3 regions of the Streptomyces sp. NPDC059788 genome follow, and region 1 is predicted to be linked to each of the others. Evidence: riboswitches for the same ligand, from Rfam matches in the RefSeq annotation. Region 1 holds a riboswitch; each other region holds the start of a gene.

Region 1 (9,480 bases):
GGTCCCGCTCGGCGCGGGGCACTCCCCGCATGCGCAGCCCGAAGGCGACGTTGCCGCCGACGTCCCGCTGCGGGAAGAGCTGGTGGTCCTGGAACATCAGCCCGACGCCGCGCCGGTGCGTGGGTACGCACGACTGGTCGCGGCCTTCCAGGTACACGCGTCCCGCGTCGGCGGATCGCAGTCCCGCCACCACCCGAAGCAGGGTGGATTTCCCGCTGCCGCTGGGCCCGAGCACACAGACGATCTCCCGTGCGGCGACGTCCAGGTCCACCGCGTCCAGGGCGGCCGGCTGCCCGTCGCGGAAGCGGACGGTGACGTCCTCCAGCCGCAGCAGTGCGCCGTCCGCCGCTGTGTCAGCGTGTTCCGCCATCTAAAACTCTCCGGCCTGATCGGTACGGATGCGCTCCAGCGCCAGCAGCGCGCCCGCGCACACCACCATCAAGATCGTGGACAGCGCCATCGCCTGCCCGTAGTTGAGTTCTCCGGCGCGTCCCAGCAGCCGCGCCACGGCCACCGGCAGCGTCGGGTTGTCGGGCCGGGCGATGAAGACCGTCGCGCCGAACTCGCCCAGCGACACGGCGAAGGCGAAGCCCGCGGCGATCAGCAGCGCCCGTCGCACCAGCGGCAGGTCGACCTCGCGCCATACGCGCCACGGCGAGGCCCCCAGCACCGCGGCCGCCTCACGCAGCCGCTCGTCCACCGCGCGCAGCACCGGCAGCATGGTGCGTACGACGAACGGCACCCCGACCAGCGCCTGGGCCAGCGGCACCAGCCACCACGACGAACGCAGATCGAGCGGCGGCTTGTCGAGAGTGATCAGAAAACCAAAGCCGACGGTCACCGCCGAAACCCCGAGGGGCAGCATCAGCAGCGCGTCGAACCCCCGCACCAGCCTGCCGCCCCGCTTCGTCAGTGCGGCCGCCGCCAGCCCGCCGACCACGAGGGCGATGAGCGTGGCGGCGGCCCCGTAGGCGAGAGAGTTCCACAGGGCGTTCAGTGGGGCGACGGCGAAGGTGCTGTCCATGGAGGCCGCGGACCGCAGCGCCTGGTAGAAGACGAGCCCGTAGCCGTCGGGTCCGGCGAAGGAGCGCTCGATCAGCACCAGCAGCGGCACCACCAGCAGCAGTGTGATCACGACGAGCGTGCCCCACAGCAGCGCCCACTGGCCGACGCCACGGGGCCGTCGCGCCGTCTGCGCCGGGTCGACGAGTGTGAGGGTGGCTTCCCGCCGCCGTACGGTCCAGGCGTGCAGCGCCAGCAATGCGAGCACGGCGGCGAACTGCAGCAGGGTGAGGACGGCGGCCGTCGGGAGGTCCAGGAAATCGGCGGTCTGCCGGTAGATCTCCACTTCCAGAGTGGAGAACTTCGGCCCGCCCAGGATCTGCACCACCCCGAAGGAGGTGAAGGTGAAGAGGAAGACCATCAGAGCGGCCGCCGCGACGGCCGGCGCCAGAGCGGGCAGCGTCACCCGCCGCCAGGCGCTCCAGCGGGACGCGCCGAGCACCCGGGCCGCTTCCTCCTGCCGCGGGTCGAGCTGTCCCCAGAGGCCGGCGACGGTCCGTACGACCACGGCGTAGTTGAAGAAGACGTGCGCCAGCAGGATCGCCCACACCGACGTGTCCAGCCGTACGCCCCACAGGTCGTCCAGTACGCCGCCGCGCCCGACCAGCGCCAGGAACGCCGAGCCCACCACCACCGTGGGCAGGACGAACGGCACCGCGACCACCGACCGCAGCAGCCTCTTTCCGGGGAATTCGAAGCGCGCGAAGACGTATGCGCCGGGGAGCGCGATCAGCAGCGTGAGCCCGGTCGATGCCGCCGCCTGCCAGACGGTGAACCACAGCACGTGCAGGACGTCCGGGTCGGAGAGCACTTCCCCGGCCCGGCCCAGCTGCCACTGTCCGCCGTCCTTCAGCCCGCGCCCGACGATCGCGGCGACGGGGTAGGCGAAGAAGAGCGCGAAGAAGGCGAGCGGCAGGGCCATCAGAGCCAGCCGCGAGGCCGTTCCCCGTCCCCGTGAGCGCCGTGCCCGCTTCTCGCGGCCGGTTACTTCAGGACGAGCGAGGACCACTGCTTGATCCATTGTTCGCGGTTCTTTGTGATGGCGTCCGGAGCCACCGTCTCCGGCTTGTCGATCTTCTCGCCGTACTTGGTGAACAGTTCGGGCACCTTGGCGTCCGTACGCGCCGGGTTGACGAACATCTGGAGCGGGACGTCCTCCTGGAACTTCTTGCTCAGCAGGAAGTCCAGCAGCGCCTTGCCGCCCTTGTCGTTCTTGGCGCCCTTGAGCAGGCCGGCGAACTCGATCTGCCGGAAGCACGTACCGGTCGCGACACCCGTCGGCGCTTCCTTGGGCTCGGGCTTCTTGCCGAGCACCTCGACGGGCGGGCTGGAGGCGTACGAGACCACCAGGGGCTTGTCGCCCTTGCCCTTGCCTGCCGCGGAGCCCGAGAAGCGTTCGTTGTACGCCTGCTCCCAGCCGTCCACGACCTCTACGCCGTTGGCCTTGAGCTTCTTCCAGTAGTCCTGCCAGCCGGATTCACCGTATTCGGCGATGGTGCCGAGCTGGAAGGCAAGGCCGGGCGACGACGTGGCGGAGTTCTCGGTGACGAGCAGTCCCTTGTATTCGGGCTTGAGCAGGTCGTCGAAGGTCCGCGGCGGCGCGATCTTGTGTTCGGCGAAGTAGGCGCGGTCGTAGTTGACGCAGGTGTCGCCGTAGTCCACCGGCGTCACCCGGTGCTCCGCCTTGTCGAGCTGCAGCTCTCCGGGGACGCTCGCCAGCCCCTTGGCCTCGTACGGGGTGAAGAGCCCCTCCTTCAGGCCACGCGACAGCAGTGTGTTGTCGATCCCGAAGAAGACGTCGCCCTGCGGGTTGCCCTTGGAGAGGATCGCCTGGTTGACGGCCTTGCCCGCGTCCCCGCCCTTGAGCACGTTGACCTTGTAGCCGGTCTGCCGGGTGAACTCCTCCAGCACGGACTTGGAGACGTTGAAGGAGTCGTGGCTGACGAGCGTGACCGTCTTGGGGTCCGTACTGCCGCCGCCGCCCGAGCCGCACGCGGCGAGCGCCGTCATGCCGGCCGCGGCGGCCAGCGCCGTGACGGTGATCCTTCTGGTGGTGCTCACTGGATTCCTCCTGGCTGGCCAGGAAGAGACGCGGCCCCACCCGGCGCTTCACGAGGAAGGCCGGATGGGGCGCAACAGCATGAGTGACGACCGAACTTCCTACCCGGAATGACCCGGGCGAGGTTCAAGGGTCTGCGGCACCTCGGTGTCCGTGACGCTCGGTCCGTGACACTGCCGCACTCTCAGCGCTGTGGCGCTCCCCTGTCGGAATGTGCATTTGTTCGATCACACAGTACCAGCGGGCGGTCAGCGCTCCGAGGCCGCGAGCTGCCCGCAGGCGCCGTCGATCTCCTGCCCGCGCGTGTCGCGGACGGTCACCGGCACTCCGTGCGCGGCGATGGCCTCGACGAACGCCTTCTCGTCCTCGGGGCGCGAGGCGGTCCACTTCGAACCGGGCGTCGGGTTCAGCGGGATCAGGTTCACATGGACGCGCTTGCCCTTGAGCAGTCGGCCCAGGAGGTCCCCGCGCCAGGCCTGGTCGTTGATGTCGCGGATCAGGGCGTACTCGATCGAGATCCGGCGGCCGGACTTCTCCGCGTACTCCCAGGCGGCGTCCAGCACCTCGCGCACCTTCCAGCGCGTGTTGACCGGTACGAGCGTGTCGCGCAGCTCGTCGTCGGGTGCGTGGAGCGACACCGCGAGCCGGCACTTCAGGCCCTCGTCCGCGAACCGCAGCATCGCCGGGACGAGACCGACCGTGGACACCGTGATGCCGCGCTGGGACAGCCCCACGCCGTCGGGCTCGGGGTCGGTCAGCCGCCGGATCGCGCCCACGACCCGCTTGTAGTTCGCCAGCGGCTCGCCCATGCCCATGAAGACGATGTTGGACAGCCGGGCCGGCCCGCCCGGCACCTCACCGTCGCGCAGCGCCCGCATGCCGTCGACGATCTGATGAACGATCTCCGCGGTGGAGAGGTTCCGGTCCAGTCCGGCCTGCCCCGTCGCGCAGAACGGGCAGTTCATGCCGCACCCGGCCTGCGACGAGATGCACATCGTGACCCGGTCCGGGTAGCGCATCAGCACGGACTCCACGAGCGTGCCGTCGTGGAGCTTCCACAGCGTCTTACGGGTGGTGTCGTCGTCACAGGAGATGTGCCGCACCACGCTCATCAGCTCGGGCAGCAGCTCCGACGCCAGCTTGCCGCGCGCCGCGGCCGGGATGTCGGTCCACTCCGCCGGGTCGTGCGCGTACCGCGCGAAGTAGTGCTGCGACAGCTGCTTGGCGCGGAACGGCTTCTCACCGGCCGCGGCCACGGCTTCGCGCCGCTCGGCGGGGGTGAGATCAGCAAGGTGCCGCGGGGGCTTCTTGGCCCCGCGCGGCGCGACGAAAGTGAGTTCTCCGGGCTTAGGCATGGTTCTTCCAGTGTCGCAGACGTACGAAGTGACGATCGCCGCTCGGACGGGAGGCCGGTCCCGGAGCGCGAAAAGGCCCGCCACAAGGTGTGACGGGCCCCTCACGCGTACGGGGACGCGTACGGAAAACCGCTGGTCAGCCGGATCCGACGAAGATGACGTACAGGAGCCAGACGACCGGGGCGGTCGGCAGGAGGGAGTCCAGGCGGTCCATGATGCCGCCGTGGCCGGGCAGCAGCGTGCCCATGTCCTTGATGCCGAGATCCCGCTTGATCATGGACTCGCCGAGGTCGCCGAGCGTCGCGCTGGCCGCGACGGCGATGCCCAGGAGCAGGCCCTGCCACCAGGCGCCGTCCGTGATGATCAGCTCCATGCACAGCGCGCCCGCGACCATGGCGAACAGCACCGCGCCGAACAGCCCCTCGCGGGTCTTGCCGGGGCTGATGCGCGGCGCGAGCTTGTGCTTGCCGAAGCGCCAGCCCACCGCGTACGCGCCCGTGTCGCTGACGACGGTCAGCAGCAGGAACGTCAGGACGCGCTGCGGCCCGTCGTCGGCGGCCAGCATCATCGCCACGAACGTCGCCAGGAACGGCACGTAGAACGCCGCGAAGACGCCTGCCGTGACGTCACGGAGGTAGTTCTCGGGGGCCTCCGTCATGCGCCATACGAGGACGGCGAGCGCGGTGAGGGCCATCGCCACCCAGGCACCCTCCGCGCCCCGCACGTAGCCGGCGACCACCATGGCCGTACCGCCGAGCGCGAGCGGCACCAGCGGCACCTTGATGTCCTTGCGCTCCGACAGCCGCGAGGTCAGCTCCCACAGGCCCACGACCACCGCGATCACTATCACGCCCACGAACAGCGGCTTGTAGACGAAGAGCGAGATGAGGATGACGGCGCCGAGGCCGACGCCGACCCCTATGGCGGCCCGGAGGTTGCGTCCCGCGCTCTTCTTCTGCGGCTTGTGGGGTTGCTGTGAGCTGTCGGGCCCCGGCAAAGAGGTGGGCATGGGCTCCTGCGGCTGTTCGTCGCGGAACAGGGGGCCGCTCAGCCGAGCGGCCCCCCGGTCGTCCCGGTCGTCGTCCAGAGGTTTCCGGTCGTCGTCCTGGTGTCCGCCTGGGTCGGGCACGATGGGCATGGGGCGAGTCTGCGCCGCCGCGCCCCAGTCGTGCGCGGGACCCGCCGAACCGACGGGTCCCTGGTCGGGTGGTCCCCATTGACCGGCTTGACCGACGCCAGGCGGGGCCCCCCAGGATGACTCGTTCATCAGACCTCGAGGAGCTCGGATTCCTTGTGCTTGAGGAGCTCGTCCACCTGCGCGACGTACTTCGCGGTGGTGTCGTCGAGCTCCTTCTCCGCCCGGCGTACCTCGTCCTCGCCGGACTCCTTGTCCTTGACGAGCTTGTCGAGGGCTTCCTTGGCCTTGCGCCGGATGCTGCGGATCGAGATCTTCGAGTCCTCGGCCTTGTTCTTGGCGACCTTGATGAACTCCCGGCGGCGCTCCTCGGTGAGCTCCGGGAAGTTCACGCGAATGATATGGCCGTCATTGCTCGGGTTGACGCCCAGGTCGGAGTCCCGGATCGCCTGCTCGATGTTGCGCAGCGCGCTCTTGTCGAACGGGGTCACCACGGCCATCCGCGGTTCGGGCACCGAGAACGACGCCAGCTGGTTGATCGGCGTCATGGCGCCGTAGTAGTCCGCCACGATCTTGTTGAACATCGCCGGGTGCGCACGCCCGGTGCGAATCGCGGCGAAGTCCTCCTTGGCGACCACGACGGCCTTCTCCATCTTCTCCTCGGCCTCGAGGAGGATCTCTTCGATCACCACTTGCTCCTGGTCTTTTCGGTAAGAAGCAGAGCCTCGCCCCTGCCGCGCGTCTTCTCCTGCACGGTGTCCGACCGGCAGGCCGTTGTCCATCCCCGTGCCGGGGTCTTCCCCGGACCCGGGGTTGCCGCCCGTACGGTGCGCTGCCCGTACGGCAATACGGCAGTTGGGGCCGTCAGGCCCGGGTGCCCTGATCGCTGACGAGCGTGCCGATCTTCTCACCCTTCACCGCGCGCGCGATGTTGCCCTCGGCGAGCAGTTCGAAGACGAGGATCGGCAGCTTGTTGTCACGGCAGAGCGTGATGGCGGTGGCGTCGGCGACCTTGAGGTCGCGGGTGATGACCTCGCCGTATTCGAGGGCGTCGAACTTCACCGCGTCCGGGAACTTCTTGGGGTCGGCGTCGTAGACCCCGTCCACCCCGTTCTTGCCCATCAGCATGGCCTCGGCACCGACCTCAAGGGCGCGCTGGGCCGCGGTGGTGTCGGTGGAGAAGTACGGCATTCCCATGCCGGCGCCGAAGATGACGACGCGGCCCTTCTCCATGTGGCGCACGGCGCGCAGCGGAATGTACGGCTCCGCGACCTGGCCCATGGTGATCGCGGTCTGGACGCGGCAGTCGATGCCCTCCTTCTCCAGGAAGTCCTGGAGGGCCAGGCAGTTCATGACCGTGCCGAGCATGCCCATGTAGTCCGAGCGGGCGCGGTCCATGCCGCGCTGCTGCAGTTCGGCTCCGCGGAAGAAGTTGCCGCCGCCGATCACGATGGCGATCTCGTAGCCGTCGCGGACCACGGCTGCGATCTCACGGGCGATGGCGTGCACGACATCGGGGTCGACGCCCAGTCCGCCGCCGCCGGCGAACGCTTCGCCCGACAGCTTCAGCAGGAAGCGTCCCTTCCCGTCACTGTCGGCTTTGTGGGCTGTGTCCGCGCCGTCGGCACCCTGATTCATCACGCTCTCCTCGTGCACATACGAAGAAGGCCATTGCCGGGGGTCTGGTTCAGATCCCTGTACGGCAATGGCCTCCTCGTCACATCTGCGGTCGGCCGGTACGCGGCCGACTGCGTACGACCCTAGCGGGGCCGCAGGTCATTCGCTGGCCTTGGCGACAAGGCCCACGGCTGGGCTCAGGCGCCGACGCGGATGCGCGCGAAGCGCTTCAGCGAGACACCGGCCTCTTCCAGGACCTTCTCGACGGACTTCTTGTTGTCCTTCGCGAAGGGCTGCGCCAGCAGCGTGTTCTCCTTGAAGAAGCCGTTGACGCGACCCTCGACGATCTTCGGGAGGGCGGCCTCGGGCTTGCCCTCCTCGCGCGAGGTGGCCTCGGCGACGCGACGCTCGTTCTCGACGACATCGGCCGGGACGTCCTCACGGGTGAGGTACTTCGGCGCGAACGCGGCGATGTGCTGCGCGACGTCCTTGGCGGTCTCGGCGTTCTCCTTGTCCAGCTCGACCAGGACGCCGACCTGCGGCGGGAGGTCGGGCATGGTGCGGTGCATGTAAGCGGCCACGTAGCCACCGGAGAACTGCGCGAAGCGGTCCAGGACGATCTTCTCGCCGAGCGTGGCGTTGGCCTCGTCGACGTACGCCTGGACGGTCTTGCCGGCCTCGATCTCGGAGGCGAGCAGCGCCTGGAGGTCGGCCGGGGAGGTGGCGGCGACGTGCGCGGCCAGCGCGTTGGCGACGGCCAGGAACTTCTCACCCTTGGCGACGAAGTCCGTCTCGCACTTCAGCTCAAGCAGGACGCCGGAGGTCTTGTCCTCGGAGATGAGGGAGACGACGGCGCCGTTCTCGGCCGAACGGCTCTCGCGCTTGGCGACGCCCTTCTGGCCCTTGACGCGGAGGATCTCCACGGCCTTGTCGACGCTGCCCTCGGCCTCGTCCAGGGCCTTCTTGCAGTCCATCATGCCGGCGCCGGTCAGCTCGCGGAGCTTCTTGACGTCCGCGGCGGTGTAGTTCGCCATGGTCTGTGAATCTCTTCTCGAAATCTCGACAGTCGAAAGATCTACGGGTGGACGGCGGGGGCAGCGCGCGTGGCGCTCTCCCCCGCCGTCGTCAACCGGTCGTGCGGCGTCAGGCCTGCTCGGCGGCCGGCTTCTCGGCCTCGGCGGCGGGGGCCTCAGCGGCAGGAACCTCGGCGGCGGGGGCCTCGGCGGGCTTGTCCTCGGCCTTGGGGGCCTCCTCGGAGTCCGCCTTCTTGTCGCCCTCGAGCAGGTCGCGCTCCCACTCGGCGAGCGGCTCGCCGGCCTTCTCGCCCGGCTTCTGGTCGCCGGTGGCGACGCCGGAGCGGGCGATGAGGCCCTCGGCGACGGCGTCGGCGATCACGCGGGTGAGCAGGGTGACGGAGCGGATCGCGTCGTCGTTACCCGGGATCTTGTAGTCGACCTCGTCCGGGTCGCAGTTCGTGTCGAGGATCGCCACGACCGGGATGTTGAGCTTGCGCGCCTCGCCGACGGCGATGTGCTCCTTCTTGGTGTCCACGATCCAGACGGCGCTGGGCACCTTCTGCATCTCGCGGATACCGCCGAGGGTCTTCTCCAGCTTGGCCTTCTCGCGGGAGAGGACCAGGAGCTCCTTCTTGGTGAGGCCGGAGGCGGCCACATCCTCGAAGTCGATCTGCTCGAGCTCCTTCAGACGCTGCAGGCGCTTGTAGACGGTCGAGAAGTTCGTCAGCATGCCGCCGAGCCAGCGCTGGTTCACGTAGGGCATGCCCACGCGGGTCGCCTGCTCGGCAATGGCCTCCTGGGCCTGCTTCTTGGTGCCGACGAACATGACCGAGCCGCCGTGGGCGACGGTCTCCTTGACGAACTCGTAGGCGCGGTCGATGTACGACAGCGACTGGAGCAGGTCGATGATGTAGATGCCGTTGCGCTCCGTGAAGATGAAGCGCTTCATCTTCGGGTTCCAGCGGCGGGTCTGGTGCCCGAAGTGGACGCCGCTCTCCAGCAGCTCCCGCATCGTGACGACGGCCATGGCCGTACTCCTCGTGTTACTCGGTTCCACTGCGGCCGGGCGGCCGCGGTGCCTGACGCCCCGGCGCGCTCTGCCGGGGAAGGAACCTTGCGGGGCCTTCCGAGGACCGAGGGGCGCGGCCACCGTGCTGCCCGAAAAGGGACTGTTGCGCTGGTGGCGGGGCGTGCGAAGTCGACCCGGTGACCCGGATCGCCACAAGAAGTGTACGG
Region 2 (9,480 bases), on a different contig from region 1:
CGCAGGCATGGCACGGATTGCGGTGATCGGCGCCGGGATGGGCGCGATGGCGGCCGCCGCCCGGCTGGCCGTCGCGGGCCACCGGGTGGCGGTATACGAGCGCGGGGCGACGTACGGCGGCGCGGTGCGCCGTTTCGAGCGCGCGGGTTTCGGTTTCGACACCGGACCCGGGCTGCTGCATCTGCCCGCGGTCTACCGCGACCTGTTCGTCAAGACCGGCCGCGAGCCGCTGGAGAGCGTGGTCGAGCTGACCCAGGTCGACCCGGCCGCCCGCCACGTCTTCGCCGACGGCACGTCCGCCGCGCTGCCGAACGCCTCGCGGGCCGGCGTCCTCGCAGCGCTGGACGGCGCGCTGGGCGCGGGCACCGGTGAGCGCTGGAGCGACTTCCTGGGCCGCGCCCGCGAAGCCTGGGACCGGACGCGCCGCCCGCTGCTGGAGGAGCCGCTGTGGGCCGACTGGCAGGTGCTCGGCCGCGATCCGTATCCGTCGCTGCCCCGGCGCGGGCTGTTCGGACGGCGCAGGCCGGTGGCGGACGCCTCCCTCGCCGAGATCGCCGGTCACGAGCTGGTGGACCCCCGGCTGACGGCCCTCCTGGAGAGCTACGCCCTGGCGTACGGCTTCGATCCGCGCACGGCCCCCGCGAGCGCCGCCGTCCTGCCGTATATGGAGCAGACTTTCGGAAGTTGGTATCCGCGCGGCGGCATCCGGGCGCTGGCCGACGCGCTGTACGAGCGCTGCCTGGCCCGGAAGGTGGAGTTCTCCTTCGGCGCGGAGGTGACGCGCGTCGTCGAGGCGGACGGCCGGGCGGCGGGCGTGGAGCTGCGCGACGGCGGGTGCGTCGAGGCGGACACGGTCGTCGCGGGCGTGGCTCCGGACCGGCTGGCGGCGCTCCTGAAGGGCGCGGAGGAGCCCTGGGGCGCGGCGGACGTACGGCCCGACGCGGCGGCGCGGCGCCGGGTCCCGGGGCGGTTCACGGTCGCTCTCGCGCTGCGCGGCCCCCGCCCGGCGGACGCGGCCCACCGCACGGTGGTCCACGCGGCCGACCGGACCGCTGAGTTGGCGGCGGTCTTCGGGGAGGGCTCCGACTCCGGGGAGGGTTCCGAGGCGCTGTGCGAGCGTCCGACGGTGACGGTGCTGCGCCCGGACGATCCGAAGTCCCGGCCCGACGACGACCACGAGGCCGTGACGCTGAGCGCCGCGGTCGTACCGTACGGAGAGCTGACCCTGCCGCCCGGCGAGGCCTCCGGGCCCGTCGAGGAGACGGCCGCGCAGGCGGCGGCCGCCGACCGGCTGGTGGCGGCGGCCGAGTCGGCGATACCGGGGCTGCGGGAGCGGGTGCTGTGGCGGGCCGTGCTGCCGCCCGCCGAGGGCGGGTCGGTGCCGGGCCCGGCGCTGGCCGGCGCCGGTGGCCGCTTCCTGCGCCCCGCCAACCGCACCCGCATACCCGGGCTCTACGCGGTCGGCGGCTGGACGCACCCGGGCGGCGGGCTGGCGCACGCCGGAATGTCGGGCGCCCTCGTCGCGGGCCTGATCGTGAACGGGGACGACTGGCACGGCTCGCAGTGAGCCGGCGGCGCCCGCGGATCTGAGCGGAGCGCGGGCGGGCGCGCCGCGTCCCGCCGGGCCGGACTGCTCGGCAGTGGGCGGGCGCGCCGCGTCCCGCCGGGCCGGACTGCTCGGCAGTGGGCGGGCGCGCCGCGTCCCGCCGGGCCCGACGCGTCCCGCCGGGCCGGGGCGCTCGGTAGCGGCAGCGCCCTTCAGCGGCGTCAGTAGCGGTAGTTCTGCCCGTCGTACCCCTGGTTCTGCGGGGGCTGGTAGGGCGGGTACGGCTGGTCCGTGGCGGGTTCGTTGTCGCGCTGCTGGGGGACCCACACACCGCCGGGCGGCGTGTCGCCGTACGAGGGCTGCGCCTGGCCCTGCGACGGGTCCTGCACCCCGGTGTACTGCTGCCCCGGGTAGGCCGGCGTGCCCCCGAAGGCATCGGGCTGGTCGTACGGGTCGTACTGGCCGCCGTACTGCTGCGCGCCGCCGTACGGATCGGCGTAGGGCGCCTGCTGCCCCGGCCCGCCCTGGTCCTGGCCCGCGCCGTACGTGCTGTAGTGGTCGGCGTAGGCGTCCTGGCCGCCCTGGGCGGGGGCGCCGTAACCGCCGTCGTAGCAGCCGTAGGAGTTCTGCCCGTAGCCCTCGTAGCCCCCGTAGCCGTCGTACGCGGCATAGCCGGGCTGCGGCGAGCGCGCGTCGGGGCTGTATATGCCGTAGTTGCCGGTCTCCTCGGGGATCGGCTGCGGGGCGTATATCTCGGTGGAGTCCGCGCCCCCGTAGGCATCCCCGGAGCCCGTACCGCCGGCACCGCCCGCGACGGAATCCTGCGAGGCCAAGGCGTCCTGCGGCGCGAACGGATCTTGCTGTGCGAAGGGGTCCTGCGAGGCCGTGGAATCGTGTGGGGCGAACGGATCAGCGGCGTCGTACGCGACCGCCCCGGCCGCTGCCAGGGCGCCGGTCGCCGCCGCGGCGCCGGCCGCCGTCCCGGCCCCCGCGCCTTCCGTGGCCGGGACCGCCTCCAGGTCGGAAACCTGGAGGGTCGGCCCGGCGGGAGCGGCCCGGCCGCCCCGGGCCCGGCGCCGCCGGTTGTCACCGCGCTTGCCGCTGTCACCGCGTTTACCGCTGTCACCGCGCTTGCCGCGCAGCGACCAGCCGTCGGAGAAACCGCTGCGGAAGGAGAGCGTGACGTAGGTCTGCCCCACGGCGAAGGCTATGGCGCCCACCGCGATCACGATCACCGACGGGATGACGACACCGACGACGACGCCGAGGAAGCCGGTGAAGGCCAGCAGCCGCCAGCGCAGCGGGGCCTTGTGCTGGAGCAGCACTTCGCCGAGGAGCCAGAGCGCGACACAGCCGAATGCGATGTAGAGGACCACCCAGCCCATGTACGCCCCTCTTCCGCCGTTCCACGGCCGTGGTGCGGCAAACCGCCCTCAGGACTGCTGGTGCAGCCCCAGATTCTCGTAGATTTCCAGCGTCGCCGTGGAGTGGTTCAGGGTAATGAAGTGCAACCCGGGACTTCCTTCGGCCATCAAGCGCGCACACAGCTCCGTCGCATACTCGATGCCAATGGAGCGTACAGCCGCCGGATCGTCCTTGACGGCGAGGATGCGCTCGGCCAGTTCGGGCGGGAAGGCCGCATTGCTGAGCTGCGCGAACCGTTCGATCTGACGGACGTTGGTGACCGGCATGATCTCCGGGATGATGGGCGTCTCGCAACCCGCCGCCGCGACCCGGTCGCGCAGCCGGAGGTAGTCCTCGGCGTAGAAGAACATCTGGGTGATGGCGAAGTCCGCGCCGGCCCGGCACTTGTCCACGAAGTGCCGTACGTCGGTGTCCCAGTCCGTGGAGCGCGGGTGCATCTCGGGGAAGGCCGCCACGCCGACGCAGAAGTCGCCCGACTCCTTGATGAGCCGGACCAGTTCGGCGGCGTACAGGACGCCTTCGGGGTGCCGGACCCAGTCGCCCATCGGGTCGCCGGGCGGGTCGCCGCGCAGCGCGAGCATGTTGCGGATGCCGGCGTCGGCGTACTGCCCGATGATGTTGCGCAGGTCGGCCAGGGAGTGGTTCACGGCGGTCAGGTGGGCGACCGGGGTGAGTGTGGTGTCGGTGGCGATCCGCTCGGTCGCGCGCACCGTGCCCTCGCGGGACGTACCGCCCGCGCCGTACGTCACGGAGACGAAGGTCGGCGCGACCGCCTCGATCCGGCGAATGGCGTTCCACAACGTCCGCTCGCCCTTCTCCGTCTTGGGGGCGGCGAACTCGAACGAATACGACTGCTTGCCGGAAGCGAGCAGGTCGCGCACGGTCCGTGCGCGATCAGTCCTGGTGGAAGCTGTGCCTAGGGCCATACGTGCAGGTTATCCACCGGCTCCCGGCACACCAACCGGCTCCGGTGAAATGCCCGGATAGCCGCGTTCCGGTCCACGTTTCGGACACCGGCCGGTCATCTCACGTCCAGCCGGTCGGCTCATGTCCGGCCGACGCGCCGCAGGCCCGTACCGGCTGCCCGGTTCGTACCGTATGCCCGCTCACTGCCCGTGAGCGCGCACCCGCTTCGCCAGGTCGGCGGCCGCGGCGCCCGGGTCCTCGGCCTCGGTGATCGCCCGGACGACGACCACCCGGCGGGCACCCGCCTGGAGCACCTGGTCCAGGTTGCCCGCGTCGATGCCGCCGATCGCGAACCAGGGGCGCTCGGGCCGCCGCGCGGCCGCGTAGCGGACCAGGTCGAGGCCGGGGGCGTGGCGGCCGGGCTTGGTCGGGGTGGGCCAGCAGGGTCCGGTGCAGAAGTAGTCCACGCCGGACTCGGCCAGCGCGGCGTCCACCTCCGCCTCGGCGTGGGTGGAGCGGCCGATCAGTACGCCGTCGCCGAGGATGGCGCGGGCGGCGGGCACGGGCAGGTCGCCCTGGCCCAGATGCAGCACGTCCGAGCCGATGGCGTGTGCGACGTCGGCGCGGTCGTTGACCGCCAGCAGCTTGCCGTGCCGGCGGCAGGCGTCCGCGAAGACCTCCAGGTGGGCCAGCTCCTCGGCGGCCTCCATGCCCTTGTCGCGCAGCTGCACGACGTCCACACCCGAGGTGAGCACCGCGTCCAGGAACTGCGCGAGGTCGCCCTGGCGCCTGCGAGCGTCCGTGCACAGGTAGAGCCGGGCGTCGGCCAGGGCGTGGCGTGCGGTGGTCATCGGGCGGGTCCCCCCAGGTCTGCGGCGTACGGGCCGGGCCTTCCGGCCCGTACGCCCTAGTGGTGCGAAGACGGTCGCGGCCGCGGGTGCGAACGCGACGGCGAACGGCTCACGGGCGCGCGGCGAGCGCGCCCGCGGCCGGGTCGGGCGCTCCTACACGGCGAGCGCCTGGGCTCGGCGCTTCACCTCCGTACCGCGATTCTCACGCAGGGCCTGGGCGGGGGTGCCGGGCAGGGTCTCGTCCGCGGTGAAGAGCCACTCCAGCATCTCGTCGTCGGCGAAGCCGTCGTCCCGCAGGAGCGTGAGGGTCCCGACGAGGCCCTTGACGACCTTGCCTTCCTTGATGAAGTCGGCCGGCACATGCAGGGCACGGTTCTCGCCACGGCGCACCGCGATCAGCTGGCCCTCCTTCACCAGCTGCCGCACACGCGTCACCTCGACGCCGATCATCTCGGCGATGTCGGGGAGGGTGAGCCAGGCGGGCACGAGTCCATCGATCTTTGCGTCAATCTCGGTCACAGGACAAGCCTGCCACCTCGCACTGACAGCCGGTAGCGGGGCATCGCCATCGGCGCAGCCCACAGCACCCGAACGCACCTCGGTCCGCACCCGCCCACCGGGCCCCGGGCCCGGCTTCCGGGCCGCCCAGGCCCACCGCGGACCGCCTCAGACAGCCGCCGACTTCAGCGGTACGGACGCGTCCGCCACGAGCTGCCGGTCCAGTACCGCGCCCCGCTCGATGAGCTTGCGCCCCTGGGCGAGGTCGCGCGGCCGGCCGACCGCCAGCAGCGCGACGAGCACGCCGTCGCGCAGCCAGATCACCGACCAGGCGGCGCTTTCCGGGTCGCCGCGCCAGATCGTCTCGTCGGCGTCGGCGTGGTGCCCGGCGTACTGCACGAAGCGGCCGAACTGCTCGGACCAGAAGTACGGGACCGGGTCGTAGACCGGGCCCTCCGCCTCGCCGCGGACGATGGTGGCGGCGACGCTGCGCGGCCCGTGCATGGCGTTGTCCCAGTGGTGGACCAGGAGGCGGCTGCCGTAGCGGGCGGACGGGAAGGAGGCGCAGTCGCCGACCGCGTACACGTCGGGCAGGGAGGTGCGCAGCCGCTCGTCGGCCAGGATGGAGCGGTCCTCGGGCGACAGCTCGACGCCGGAGCCGGCCAGCCAGGAGGTCGAGGGCCGGGCGCCGATGCCGACGACGACGGCGTCCGCGGCGAGCGTCGCGCCGTCGGCGAGCGTCACCGTGCCCTCGGTGAGGGCGGCGACCCGGGCCCCGGTGCGCAGTTCGGCGCCGCTGTCCGCGTACCAGGCGGCCATGGGGGCGGCGACCTCGGCGGGCAGCGCGCCGGCGAGCGGCCGGTCGGCGGCCTCGACGACGGTCACCCGGCAGCCGGCCTCGCGCGCGGCGGTGGTGAACTCCGCGCCGATCCAGCCCGCGCCGACCACCACGACCTCGCGCTGCCCGGTCAGTACGGGCCGCAGCCGCTCGGCGTCGTCGAGGGTGCGCAGGACGTGGACGTCCGGCAGTCCGTCGCAGCCGGGCAGGGTCACCGGCTCGGCGCCGGTGGCGATCACCAGGTGGTCGTACGGGAGCGGACCGGCCTCCGTCTCGACCACCCGGGAGGCTGCGGCGAGCCCGGTGGCGTGCCGCCCCAGGAGCAGGTCGATGCCGAGCGCCTCGAAGTCGACGTCGAAGGTAGAGCCGTCGGCCTTGCCGAGCAGCACGGCCTTGGACAGCGGCGGGCGGTCGTACGGCCGGTGCGGCTCGTCGCCGAGCACCGCGATCTCGCCGCGCCAGCCCTGCTCTCGCAGGGCGACGGCGGTCTGCACGCCGGCCAGGCCGGCGCCCACGATGACGACACGACGGGCCCGTTCGGCGACGCGCTCGTCGCGGTCCTGGCGCGCGCGGTCAGTGTCCTGGGACTGGGTCTGCTCGCTCACCCGATCACTCTAGGGCGGTGTGTCTCGCGAGCAGGAGCATCCCGCAACGAGATCTATGACACACCGTCACGGCCCGTCACCCGCGGGGACCGGCCCGGAACCCGCGTCCCCCGGCCCGGCGCTCCCTTACGGCGCGTCGGCGGCCCGTACTAGGGTTGCCGGTGAACGCACTCGCGGGAGCCCGGACGCGACCGGGCTGAGAGGGAGGCTGTCGCGGCCTCCGACCGTACGAACCTGATCCGGGTCATTCCGGCGAAGGGAGGAGCTGGACGCCCATGCATCCACCTGCACAGACATCCGTACGGCCGTCGGCGGAGCCGCCCCCCGTACCGCAGTCCGAGAAGCCGTCCGTACCCCGATCCGCGAAGCCGTCCGTACCCCGATCCGCGAAGCCGTCCGCACAGCACGCCGCCCCCGGGGCCGGCGGCCCGCACCCGGACGTGCTCGTCATCGGCGGCGGCATCATCGGCCTGGTCACCGCCTGGCGGGCGGCCCTGCTCGGACTGCGCACCGCCGTCGCCGACCCGGCGCCGGGCGGCGGCGCCGCCCAGGTCGCGGCCGGAATGCTGGCCGCCGTCACCGAGCTGCACTACGGCGAGCAGACCCTGCTCGGCCTCAACCTGGCCTCCGCACGCCGCTATCCGGACTTCGCCGCCGAGCTGACGGAGGCGAGCGGCCTGGACCTCGGCTACCGCCGGTGCGGCACCCTGGCCGTCGCGCTGGACGCCGACGACCGCGCGCATCTGCGCGACCTGCACGCCCTCCAGCGCCGCAGCGGGCTGGAGTCCGAGTGGCTGACCGGGCGCGAATGCCGGCGCCTGGAGCCGATGCTCGCGCCGGGCGTGCGCGGCGGGCTGCGCGTGGACGGGGACCATCAGGTGGACCCGCGCCGGCTGGCCGCCGCGCTGCTCGCCGCCTGCGAACGGGCCGGGGTCGCCTTCCACCGCACCAACGCCGAGCGGCTGACCGTCGAGCGGGGCCGCGCCACCGGCGCCGAGCTGGCCGACGGCAGCCGGATCGCGGCCGGTCAGGTCGTGCTCGCCGCGGGCAGCCGCAGCGGGCAGCTGGCGGGCGTCCCCGAGGACGTGCTGCCGCCGGTCCGCCCGGTCAAGGGCCAGGTGCTGCGGCTGCGGATGCCGGACGGCCTGCCCGGCGGCGTACCGTTCCTGTCCCGCACCGTACGGGCCGTGGTGCGCGGCGGCCCGCTCTACCTCGTACCGCGCGAGAACGGCGAGCTGGTGGTCGGCGCCACCAGCGAGGAACTGGGCTGGGACACCACGGTCACCGCGGGCGGGGTGTACGAACTGCTGCGGGACGCCCACGAACTGGTCCCCGGCATCACCGAACTGCCGCTGGTCGAGACCCGCGCCGGGCTGCGCCCCGGCTCGCCCGACAACGCGCCGCTGCTCGGCCCGACCGCACTGCCCGGCCTGCTGCTGGCGACCGGGCACCACCGCAACGGGGTGCTGCTGACGCCCGTCACGGGCGACGCGATGGCGGCGGCGCTGTCCGGCGGCCCGCTGCCGCAGGAGGCGCGGCCGTTCGCCCCGGACCGCTTCGCGCCGAAGCCGTCCGGCCCCTTCCCGGCCTTCGGTGTCCGGCCGGGCTCCGCGCCCGCCCCCGTCCCCGCTTCCCAGGAGCAGCCCGTATGACCGTCACCACGCCCCCCACGCCCATCACCGTCTCCGTGAACGGCGAGCCCCGCGAGTTCCCCGGCGGGCTCACCCTGGACCGGCTCGTCGCCGGACTGACCTCCGCCGCCGGCGGCGTGGCGGCCGCCGTCAACGAGGCCGTGGTGCCGCGCGGCCAGTGGCCCGCCACCCCGGTCGGCGACGGCGACCGCGTCGAGGTCCTCACCGCGGTCCAGGGAGGCTGATCCGTACACCATGGCCGACGATCTCCTCACCATCGCCGACACCACCTTCGACTCGCGCCTGATCATGGGCACCGGCGGGGCGCCCAGCCTCGACATCCTGGAGCGGGCACTGCTCGCCTCCGGCACGGAGCTGACGACGGTCGCCATGCGCCGTCTGGACCCGACCGTGCACGGCTCGGTGCTGTCCCTGCTGGAGCGGCACGACATCCGCGTGCTGCCGAACACGGCGGGCTGCTTCACCGCGGGCGAGGCCGTCCTCACCGCCCGGCTGGCCCGCGAGGCGCTCGGCACCGACTGGATCAAGGTGGAGGTGGTCGCCGACGAGCGCACCCTGCTGCCGGACCCGGTCGAGCTGCTGGACGCCGCGGAGACCCTGGTGGACGACGGGTTCACGGTGCTGCCGTTCACCAACGACGACCCGGTGCTGGCCCGCCGGCTGGAGGACGTGGGCTGCGCCGCGATCATGCCGCTGGGCTCCCCCATCGGCTCCGGACTGGGCATCCGCAACCCGCACAACTTCCAGCTGATCACCGAGCGGGCCGGAGTCCCGGTGATCCTGGACGCGGGCGCGGGCACCGCCTCGGACGTGGCGCTCGCCATGGAGCTGGGCTGCGCCGCGGTGATGCTGGCGTCGGCGGTGACCCGCGCGCAGGAGCCCGTCCTGATGGCGGAGGCGATGCGGCACGCGGTCGAGGCCGGCCGGCTGGCGCACCGGGCGGGGCGCATTCCGCGCCGCCACCACGCGGAGGCCTCCTCGCCCACGGAGGGCGTCGCCGTGCTGGACCCGGAGCGGCCCGCCTTCTGAGGCGCGGCGGGCGGCGGTCCCGGACGGCCGCCGCCCGCTCTTCACGAAAAGGACATCCCTCGCGTCCGGGACGCCCGGCAGCACGTCCCTGTCACTGTTCGGCTGCAGAAAGGCGCTGGTCATGGGCGGG
Region 3 (9,480 bases), on a different contig from region 1:
GAGGTCTGGGACCTGTTCCGCAAGTTCACCAAGCGGTTCGCCTTCCGCGACGAGGAAGCGGGCCCGATGGCCGTACGCGAACTCCTCGACACCTACGGCGGCGAGCGCGTCGTGCACGGCCACAGCCCGATCCCGTACCTCCTGGGCGAGGTCGGCGGCGAGGACGACGAGGGCGAGGGCGTCGCCGTCGACGGACCGCACGTCTACGCCGACGGGCTGGCCATCGCCATGGACGGCGGGATCACCATGGCCGGAAAACTACTGGTGGTCCAACTTCCCCTGACTGGCTGACCGTTATCCGGGCAGGGGTAGCGGCAGGTAGGGAAGTGGCGCAGCGGGGTCCGAGCTAGGCAGGAGCGGTCCCTATTTCCGCAAACACCCTGTCACCCCGTGCCGGAGGCGCTCTACCATCGGTCTATCCGTAGCAGGCTCTCCTCCGTTTCCGCCCACTGCCCGGCCCACGCCGGCCTGTACGGCCCTACGGAGCATCGGGGGATGCACATGAACAGCGCTCCGCACCTGCTGAGCGAGGATCGCGCGGAATTCGCGCGGCTCCTCGACGAGGCGCTGCGCACCGCGGAATACCGACCGGAAATGACCTCCGCGGCGGGAAAGCACCTCAACACCGAGCAGTTGCGCACCATGGCGCTCAGCGCCACATCAGCCATCGCCGCGTGTGCGACGGCCGAATACCGACACTATGTACGGCTCCGCGAGGAGCTGCGCGCTCCGGCACCCGCACCGGACGCCGGCGGCGTGGAAGGCCGTGAGGAGAAAGGCGCATCGGCGGGCGGTCAGGGCATCGACCTCGCCACGACCGTGGGAGAGGTGGCGGAACCGGCCGGTGCCGGGCTCGCCGCGATGCTCGCGGTGCTCGCACCGGTACTGGCGGGCATCGCCGCCGTCCTGTTCCTGGTCATCGGATACGTCCTGCGGACGGTCGGGACCGACCCGGCCGCCGCCCAGCCCATGATCAGCGTCGGCTGGGTCTTCGCGGCGATCACCGCCGCGGGGGCCCTCGTCGCCATGGCGAGCCTGGTCCACGCGGCCGTGCGCAACGGCTCCACCTCGCTTCGCGCACCACGCGCCGGCGACGGCCGGGGCGGGCGGGCCCGCGAGGTGGACGCCGCCCGGGACGCCTGGCGGCAGGCGCTCCTGGAGCGCGGCATACTGCCGTTCCTGCGCGAGGCCCTGGCCGACCCGGCCGGCGTCAACGGCCGCGAAACGGCCCGGTACGTACCGCGCCGCGGCGTCGACGGCGGCAGCCGTATCCCGTCCCTGGGCTACTCACGGCCCGACTTCACCAGCCCGGACGGCGGCCCGCCCGCCGCTCCCCGGCCCCGCTTCACCAGTCCGGACTTCACCAGCCCGGACTACGGCGGGCCGGACCACCACCCTGAATAGCGCCCACGCACCACCCGCAACGCCACCGCGCCGCGGGGCCGAGTCACCGGCCCCGCGGCGTATGTGTGCTGGGTGTCGTGGGCTGGGTGGCGGGGCTGGGTGGCGTGCGCCCCGATGGGGTGAAAGGAGGTTGATCGGACCGGCGTTGGGGGTGAGGGGGACTTATGTTCGGGGTGGAGGTGATGCGCCATGAGCGACAACGACACCGCGCCGGACCACGTGGTCCAGAAGGACGCGATGGACATCGGCGACTTCGTATACGCGGCTACAGGGGCACGCGTACGAAGGATCACTCTGCCCAACGGCGAGCACTGGTTCCCCGCATCGGACGTCTGCCGGGAACTGGGTTACACGACCACCCGCAAGGCTCTCCTGGACCATGTCCCGGAACCGCGACGAGAGTCTCTTGAGACTGTGACTGGAAGTCACAGTCTCAGCATTCCCGCAGGTCGTGAGTGGCGCAGAGACTTGCAGATGGTGGATCTCCAAGGCCTGATCCTGCTGGTGAACGCCTGCACGAAGCCTTCTTGCAAGCCTTTCAAGCAGTGGGTGTCCAAGGTGATCGTCGCCATCCAGCGCGACGGCTCGTACACCATGCGGAACGCCGAGGCGCAGCCCACCAGTACGCACACCGACCCGCCCCCGGCCCACACCATGCCCCCTCAGGTAGCCGAAGCCATCGTCCGCCTGGAGGAACACAATCTCCGTATGGACGAGGCGTACGCCGCTTTGCGCCAGCAGGAGATGCGGCTTCTCCACCAGATGACCGACTCGCTCGGCCGCATGGCCGACTCGCTGGACCGGATCGCGGACAAGCTGGAAACCGGCCATCGACGAGCCTCACACGTCTGCGAAGAACCGGCCCTGACCGCTGACGGACTGCTCGCCGACTGGAAGGCACGCCAGTTGGTCGTCACCGGTGACATCTGGGCCGTAGCGGCCTACCTGGCTCCCGCGCTCGTCAACTCGAGTGTCGCGAGTTACCCGTTGCGAGTGATTGCCCAGCGGACCGGCCTCACCGAGCACCGCGTGCACGACGCGCTGCGGATGCTGCTGAAGCGCGGCTGCATCCGCCAGGTCGGGGTCGGCAACGACGGCGCGCCGGAGTACGCGTTGCGTCGCTGACGGATGGCGCCCCGCGCCTACGGAGCGGGCGGACTCCCGCCCCCGTGACCGGCCAGCCGCAGCAATGCCTCCCCGGTGGCGTACAACTCGACCAGCAGCGGTCGTAGCGCCTGGCCCGCCCCGGTCAGCGCGTACCGGGTGCGGACGGGGAACGCGCGTTGGCGCTCCACCTCCACCAAGCCTCTCTCCTGCAGGGCCCGCAGCCGATCGCTGAGCACCTTGGCGGAGAGCTCCGGCAGCAGTTTCCGCAGTTCCGTGAACCCGCGAGGGCCGCCCATCAGCTCGCGTAGGAGCAATGTGGTCCAGCGGCCGGATACCGCCGTGAGGGCGACCTCGACGGGGCAGTCGGCCTCGGGCCGATGGGTGCGGCCCTGTGGGCCGGGCACCAACTCCGTGTCCCAACTGGTGTGGGTTTCCCTTTGGTGACCCACGTCGGCGGAGTGTTCGCTGGCCGCATGTCGCATTCCACCAGTGTGCCGCTGGCGCGCAGCGCTGCCGACCACGCGTACGCCTTCGCGCGAGCGTTCAACACCTTCGACCCGGACGTTCTCGACCAGCTCTACGAGCCGGACGCGGGCTTCGTGCCCCGGCCTGGCCATTTGGTGACCGGGGCTGATCGGCTCCGGGCCAATGGAGAGTTCCTCCGGCTCCGGGTGCCCATCCGGGTGACGCCACGCCACACGTACGTCGTCGGGGACCTGGCGCTGCTGATCGTGGACTTCGTCATCGACGGGATCGCGGCGGACGGCGAGCACGTGCACATCCCGGGCACCGCGACGGACGTGGCCCGCCGGGGGCCGGACGGATACTGGCGCTACGTGATCGACAACCCGTTCGGGGTGGCGCACCACGTGGGGGCTCCCTGAACCCCGGCCCGCTGCCGGGCGACAACGGGCGCGGCCGGAGTCGCCCGGCAGGGCCGGGCAGGTGACCTCAGTCGGCGAGGGGGAGGTAGACGCGGTTGCCCGCCGCCGCGAACTCCTTCGACTTCTCCAGCATCCCCGCCTCGATCTCCTCCGGGGACGAGCCCTCCTCGCCACCGAACTGCTCCGTGATACTCCTGCTGATCTTCATGGAGCAGAACTTGGGGCCGCACATGGAGCAGAAGTGCGCCGTCTTCGCCGGCTCCGCGGGCAGCGTCTGGTCGTGGTAGGCGCGGGCCGTGTCCGGGTCGAGGGCCAGGTTGAACTGGTCCTCCCACCGGAACTCGAAGCGCGCGTCGGACAGCGCGTCGTCCCACTCCTGGGCGCCCGGGTGGCCCTTGGCCAGGTCCGCCGCGTGGGCCGCGATCTTGTAGGTGATGACGCCGGTCTTGACGTCGTCGCGGTCCGGCAGGCCCAGGTGCTCCTTGGGCGTGACGTAACAGAGCATCGCGGTGCCCCACCACGCGATCATCGCCGCGCCGATCCCGGAGGTGATGTGGTCGTACGCGGGCGCGATGTCGGTGGTCAGCGGGCCCAGCGTGTAGAACGGGGCCTCCTCGCAGATCTCCTGCTGGAGGTCGACGTTCTCCTTGATCTTGTGCATCGGGACGTGTCCCGGCCCCTCGATCATCGTCTGTACGCCGTGCCGCTTGGCGATCGAGTTCAGCTCACCGAGCGTACGCAGCTCCGCGAACTGCGCCTCGTCGTTGGCGTCCGCGATGGAGCCGGGGCGCAGGCCGTCGCCGAGGGAGTACGTGACGTCGTAGGAGGCGAGGATCTCGCAGAGTTCCTCGAAGTGGGTGTAGAGGAACGATTCCCTGTGGTGCGCCAGGCACCACGCCGCCATGATCGACCCGCCGCGCGAGACGATGCCGGTCTTGCGGCGGGCCGTCAGGGGGACGTAACGCAGCAGAACGCCCGCGTGCACGGTCATGTAGTCCACGCCCTGTTCGGCCTGTTCGATGACCGTGTCCTTGTACACCTCCCAGGACAGCTCCTCGGCCTTGCCGTCCACCTTCTCCAGTGCCTGGTAGAGGGGGACGGTGCCGATGGGGACGGGGGAGTTGCGCAGCACCCACTCACGGGTGGTGTGGATGTTGCGGCCGGTGGACAGGTCCATGACCGTGTCGGCGCCCCAGCGGGTCGCCCAGGTCATCTTCTCCACCTCCTCCTCGATGGAGGAGGTGACGGCGGAGTTGCCGATGTTCGCGTTGACCTTCACCAGGAAGTTCTTGCCGATGATCATCGGCTCGATCTCCGGGTGGTTGACGTTGGCGGGCAGTACGGCCCGGCCGGCCGCGATCTCGTCCCGTACGAACTCGGGGGAGACGTTCTCGCGGATCGCGACGTACTCCATCTCCGCCGTGACCTCGCCGCGCCGCGCGTACGCGAGCTGGGAGACCGCGGCGCCGTCCCGGCCCCGCCGCGGCTGCCGGGGACGGCCGGGGAAGACCGCGTCGAGGTTCTTCAGACCGCCGCGCGGCGAGGTGTGCTTGAGGCCGTCGTCCTCGGGCCGCGGCGGACGGCCCGCGTACTCCTCGGTGTCCCCGCGGCCGATGATCCAGTTCTCCCGCAGCGGCGCCAGGCCGCGGCGGACGTCGCTTTCGATGTTGGGGTCGGTGTACGGCCCTGACGTGTCGTAGAGCGTCACGTCCTTGCCGTTGGTGAGGTGCACACGGCGGACCGGGACCCGCAGGTCGGGGCGCGATCCGGTGAGGTAGCCCTTGTGCCAGCCGATCTCCTTGGCGGAGCCCTGGCCGTTTTCGGGCGTGCGTGCATCCTGCAGAGTCATGAAGACCCACTCCCTACGCCGGCATTACCCGGTAACAGGTTCGGCGGTCGACGCAGCGATGTCCGTGACGGCGTTCCCGGCTTCGGCCGGACGTTCCGTACGGGGGTCAGCGCCCTCTCAGCCCGGTGCTCCGAGCTCCCGCGATTGCAAAGGTGCCACCACGGTAGCGGCCGTCGTGGCGCGGTGAACAGGGGGCCCTGCCAGTTCTTGCGATGATCGGGCGGTGACCAGCAACGAGCCCCCGCACTCCGCGCACCACCCCGTTCACGGCCCGGCGCACGCGCACGGGCCCGATCAGGAGCAGGGCCGTCACGGGCCCGACCTCACGCACGGCCATGGTCCCGGAGGCCACGGTCCCGGACCCGGCCCAGGACTCGGTCATGGCCACAGTCACAGCCATGGCCACGGCCCCGCCGCCCCCGTCTCGCGCCATCTGCGCAAGGTCATCGCCGCCGTACTGATCCCTTTCGCCGCCGCGGTCCTGGCCGGGCTGGTCGTCCTGTGGCCGGGTGGCGCGCCGGGGCACAAGCCGTCCGGTGTCGGCTTCGACCAGCAGACCGAGAAGGCGAAGGTGGTGAAGGTGGAGGAGGTGAACTGCGCGGACGTGCACGCCCAGCAGCAACAGCAACCGTCGCAGCAGCAACCGTCCTCCCCCGCGGACCCACGCCAACGCCAGGCACAGCACTGCGAACGGGCGATAATCGAGGTGACCACCGGCAAGGACACGGGCCGGCGGTTCGAGTCGATCGTGACGCCCGACGCCACGCGGCACTACACGGCCGGCCAGGGGGTCGTGGTCGCCTATGCGCCCAAGGCGCCCAAGGATCTCCAGTATTCGGTCGCCGACGTGGACCGGACCTTCCCGATGTGGGTGCTCGCCGCCATCTTCGCGGCGGCGGTCGTCGTGGTCGGACGGCTGCGCGGGGTGCTCGCGCTGGTGGCGCTGGTCGTGAGCTTCGCGGTCCTGACGCTGTTCATCCTCCCCGCCATCCTTCAGGGGTCGAATCCCCTGGTGGTCGCCATCGTCGGGGGCAGCGCGATCATGCTGGTCGCCCTCTACATGTGTCACGGACTCACGGCCCGTACGTCCGTCGCCGTACTGGGCACGCTCGTCTCGCTGCTGCTGATCGGCCTGCTCGGCTCTCTCTTCATCGGGTGGGCGCTGCTGACCGGCAACACCGACGACCAGACCGGGCTGGTGCACGGGCTGTACCCCGACATCGAGATCCGCGGCCTGCTGCTGGCAGGCATCATCATCGGCTCGCTGGGCGTGCTCGACGACGTGACGGTCACGCAGACCGCCGCGGTCTGGGAGCTGAAGGAGGCCGACCCGTCGGCGGGCTGGCGCAAGCTCTACAGCTCGGCGATGCGCATCGGGCGCGACCACATCGCGTCCGTCGTGAACACGCTCGTGCTCGCCTACGCGGGCGCGGCGCTGCCGTTGCTCCTGCTGTTCTCGATCGCACAGAGCAGTGTCGGTACGGTCGCCTCCAGCGAGGTGGTCGCCGAGGAGGTCGTACGGACGCTGGTGGGCAGCATCGGCCTGGTCGCGTCCGTACCGCTGACCACGCTGCTGGCCGCGCTGGTCGTCTCCGCGGACCGGGGGGCGACGGGCCGGAGTCCGGGACGGCGTGCCGGTCGGGGCGCCGGAAGCGGCAGGCGGCGGCGCAAACGCTGAGCGGGGCAGGCGCGGCGGATGGACCCGAGGGGCCGCGGGGCCGGGCAGACCGCAAGGGCCGGGTGGACCGCAGGGACTGGGCGGACCATGGGGCCTGGCGAAGGTCAGGGGGCTTGGCGGACCGCGCGGGCTGGGCGGGCCGGAGATCCCGGCCGGGCCGACAGCGGTCCGCCGCCGCCACCTGGGAGCCGCGGCTGAGGCCGCGACGGGCCCGGAAGAAGCCGTGCCGAGCCATCCCCGTACAGCCGCCGGTCACCCTGCCTTCTGGGCCTCCGAAAGAATGCGGTCCAATGTCGATTCGAGCGTGTCGCACACCTCTTCCTCCCCGATCGGTACCAGTCGGTCCGTACGGTCGAGGAAGGCCACCAGCGGCGGCGCACCGGCGCGGAACAACGCCCGTTCGTCGCCCACCTGGAGGCCGATGAAGACGTCGCTGAGGTGTTCGGAGGAGGACGGCTCGATGCGCACGTCACCCTCACCGGACGGCTTGCTCAGCCCGTCCAGCAGCAATTCCCGGCTGAACGCCCAGGTCACGGGCACATCGCCGGGAAGGTCGAAGGTGAAGCTGACCGCATAGGGGTCCGCGCAGTCGAAGTACAGCTCCACCGGGATACGGAAGGCGAGCTCCTCGGACACGAGGAAGCTCATGATCACTTCTGCCTGAACTGTGTCGGTCATCAGCCTCTGCCCCGTACTTGGTCGGAGATGGCCAGGAATCGTCCCTCTTGGCCCCATTGACGCCATCGTCTGTCACGTGCAAGCGGATCACAAGGAGTGATTTTTCAGATACTGATAGAGAATGCGAGTGTCGTTAACGTCGCCTCCGCCATTCTGCGTAGTCGATCGGTAACGCAGTGTAGGCGTTGAGCGTCGCTCGCGGGAAGGGAAATCGCCATGGTCGCGGCCGCCGAACCCACCTGGATCGGAATCGCCGAGCATACTGTGCCCAGGGCATATTCCTGTTGCTCATACGCGACTTGGGCGCGCCGCACGGAGTCCAGGCGGTGCCGCAGGTCGTCCTCGGAGCGCACCGAGTAGGGCGTCAGCGACCGCACCGGGTGCCGGGCCAGGTGGTCCTTCCTGGACTGTTCGTCGAGTTGCGCGAGCAGGCACTGACCGATCGCGTGCGCGTGCGCGGTGGTACGGAAGTCCACCCACTCCTCCACCGGCGGCCGTTGCGGGTCCCCGGTGGCGGCCACCACCTCCACCTCGCCCTCACGGTAGACGGCGAAGTAGACCGCGGCGTCGAGCCGTTTGCCCACGGCGGCCAGCGCGTCGCCTATCTCGGTGCGGCGACGGCGCTCGGCGCCCGCCCTCCCGATGGAATCGGCGGCCTCACCGTAGACGAACACGCCGTTCTCGCGCCGCAGATAGCCCTCGTGTGTGAGGGTCCGCAGCAGGTGGTACGTGGTCGGAAGCGGCAACCCCGCCTCCCTGGCCAGTTGTTTGGCGGGCGCGCCGGCGGAGTGCGCGCCCACCGCCTCCAGCAGGCGCAGCGCCCGCTGCACCGACCCGATCAAAGTCGGGTGCGAAACGGATTCACCGTTCACCATTGCCAACGCCAACCCCCCTGGTCGGGTCACCGGGGCGGTCCGGCCCCGATGGCGGGAGCCGCTCCCGCTCCGCCCGCGTCTCCCAGGGGGCCCCATCGTCGACGCCCGGCCCGGCCATGCCTCACTCGGTATTTTCCGGAACGTCACCATCCGGAAGACGCCTGCGAACCGCACTCTAACTTGGCAACTCGGGGCGGCAGGGGGTTTGACCGCCGAGTTGACCTACCCGGTACGCAAGGGGGAGGGGCGGACGGCGCACCGCGCGCGACCGGTCCGTCGGCGGATGCGCGGACGACCTGCCGGGAGCCGACCTGCCGAAAGGCGCTCTACCGGGAGCCGACCCGCCGGGAGCTACCGGGAAACGGGAACGCCCCGCTCCCAGGTGGGGCGGGGCGGGGCGTCGCGGGTGATCCGCGCGTTCCGTACTTCACGGGCTTTACGGGCTTTACGGGCTTTACGGAAGTTACGGGTATTACGGAAGCCACGGGCGGCCGGGTGACCGGGCGATCAGGCCAAAGACGGGCCGGGCCGCCGGGCCGCCGGGCTCCCGAGCCACCGAACAGCCGGGGCCGACGGGACGGAAGCCACCGCCCCAGGAGGGACGTGCGCGACCGGTCGGATCAGGCCCGGGCCCCGGCGTACCGGTCTGTCACCACTCGCTCTTCGAGGAGGATGACGAGGAACCCATGAGCCTGCGGGCCAGGTAGACGACACCGGCGATCAGCGCCACCGCTATCAGGACCTTGAACAGCAGGCCGATCAGGAAGCCGACCGCGCTGGCGATCAGGCTGCCGAACACCACCAGGAGGACGACGGGCACGGCGACCCACGTCACCCACCACGGAAGTCCTGCGAACGTCCCCTTGCCGGCCATTGCTCTGCCCTGCTTTCTGCGTGTACTGCGCGTTTGCGGTCGTCTGTCGTCGATGTTGTGCCTTGATCACGCGGGTCGTGCATCGTGTGTCGTGCGTGTCCCGTCGGCCGTACTCGCCGTGCGGCGCCGGG

Evidence for each region. Region 1 has a riboswitch for thiamine pyrophosphate ahead of ACFV57_RS12235 (thiamine ABC transporter substrate binding subunit). Riboswitches for the same ligand answer to the same signal wherever they lie in the genome.
Region 2: another riboswitch for thiamine pyrophosphate. It lies ahead of thiO (glycine oxidase ThiO); the one in region 1 lies ahead of ACFV57_RS12235 (thiamine ABC transporter substrate binding subunit).
Region 3: another riboswitch for thiamine pyrophosphate. It lies ahead of thiC (phosphomethylpyrimidine synthase ThiC); the one in region 1 lies ahead of ACFV57_RS12235 (thiamine ABC transporter substrate binding subunit).

Annotation. Positions count from the first base shown of each region.
Region 1 is NZ_JBHWHY010000011.1:70,116-79,595, reverse strand. Features, by position in the region: gene ACFV57_RS12245 (ABC transporter ATP-binding protein) at 1-370, opposite strand, end outside; gene ACFV57_RS12240 (ABC transporter permease) at 371-1,984, opposite strand; gene ACFV57_RS12235 (thiamine ABC transporter substrate binding subunit) at 2,047-3,123, opposite strand; TPP riboswitch at 3,202-3,336, opposite strand; gene rlmN (23S rRNA (adenine(2503)-C(2))-methyltransferase RlmN) at 3,370-4,476, opposite strand; gene ACFV57_RS12225 (phosphatidate cytidylyltransferase) at 4,613-5,743, opposite strand; gene frr (ribosome recycling factor) at 5,743-6,300, opposite strand; gene pyrH (UMP kinase) at 6,476-7,249, opposite strand; gene tsf (translation elongation factor Ts) at 7,426-8,262, opposite strand; gene rpsB (30S ribosomal protein S2) at 8,372-9,271, opposite strand.
Region 2 is NZ_JBHWHY010000038.1:1,078-10,557, forward strand. Features, by position in the region: gene ACFV57_RS29350 (phytoene desaturase family protein) at 8-1,567, shown strand; gene ACFV57_RS29355 (hypothetical protein) at 1,768-2,931, opposite strand; gene metF (methylenetetrahydrofolate reductase [NAD(P)H]) at 2,980-3,897, opposite strand; gene thiE (thiamine phosphate synthase) at 4,078-4,728, opposite strand; gene ACFV57_RS29370 (Rv2175c family DNA-binding protein) at 4,882-5,247, opposite strand; gene ACFV57_RS29375 (NAD(P)/FAD-dependent oxidoreductase) at 5,395-6,669, opposite strand; TPP riboswitch at 6,833-6,948, shown strand; gene thiO (glycine oxidase ThiO) at 7,110-8,321, shown strand; gene thiS (sulfur carrier protein ThiS) at 8,318-8,545, shown strand; gene ACFV57_RS29390 (thiazole synthase) at 8,556-9,350, shown strand.
Region 3 is NZ_JBHWHY010000062.1:16,785-26,264, reverse strand. Features, by position in the region: gene ACFV57_RS37410 (metallophosphoesterase) at 1-291, shown strand, start outside; gene ACFV57_RS37405 (hypothetical protein) at 496-1,404, shown strand; gene ACFV57_RS37400 (Bro-N domain-containing protein) at 1,594-2,529, shown strand; gene ACFV57_RS37395 (winged helix-turn-helix transcriptional regulator) at 2,547-2,993, opposite strand; gene ACFV57_RS37390 (YybH family protein) at 2,985-3,395, shown strand; gene thiC (phosphomethylpyrimidine synthase ThiC) at 3,463-5,244, opposite strand; TPP riboswitch at 5,238-5,396, opposite strand; gene ACFV57_RS37380 (YibE/F family protein) at 5,468-6,922, shown strand; gene ACFV57_RS37375 (SsgA family sporulation/cell division regulator) at 7,175-7,600, opposite strand; gene ACFV57_RS37370 (IclR family transcriptional regulator) at 7,705-8,475, opposite strand; gene ACFV57_RS37365 (DUF5326 family protein) at 9,125-9,349, opposite strand.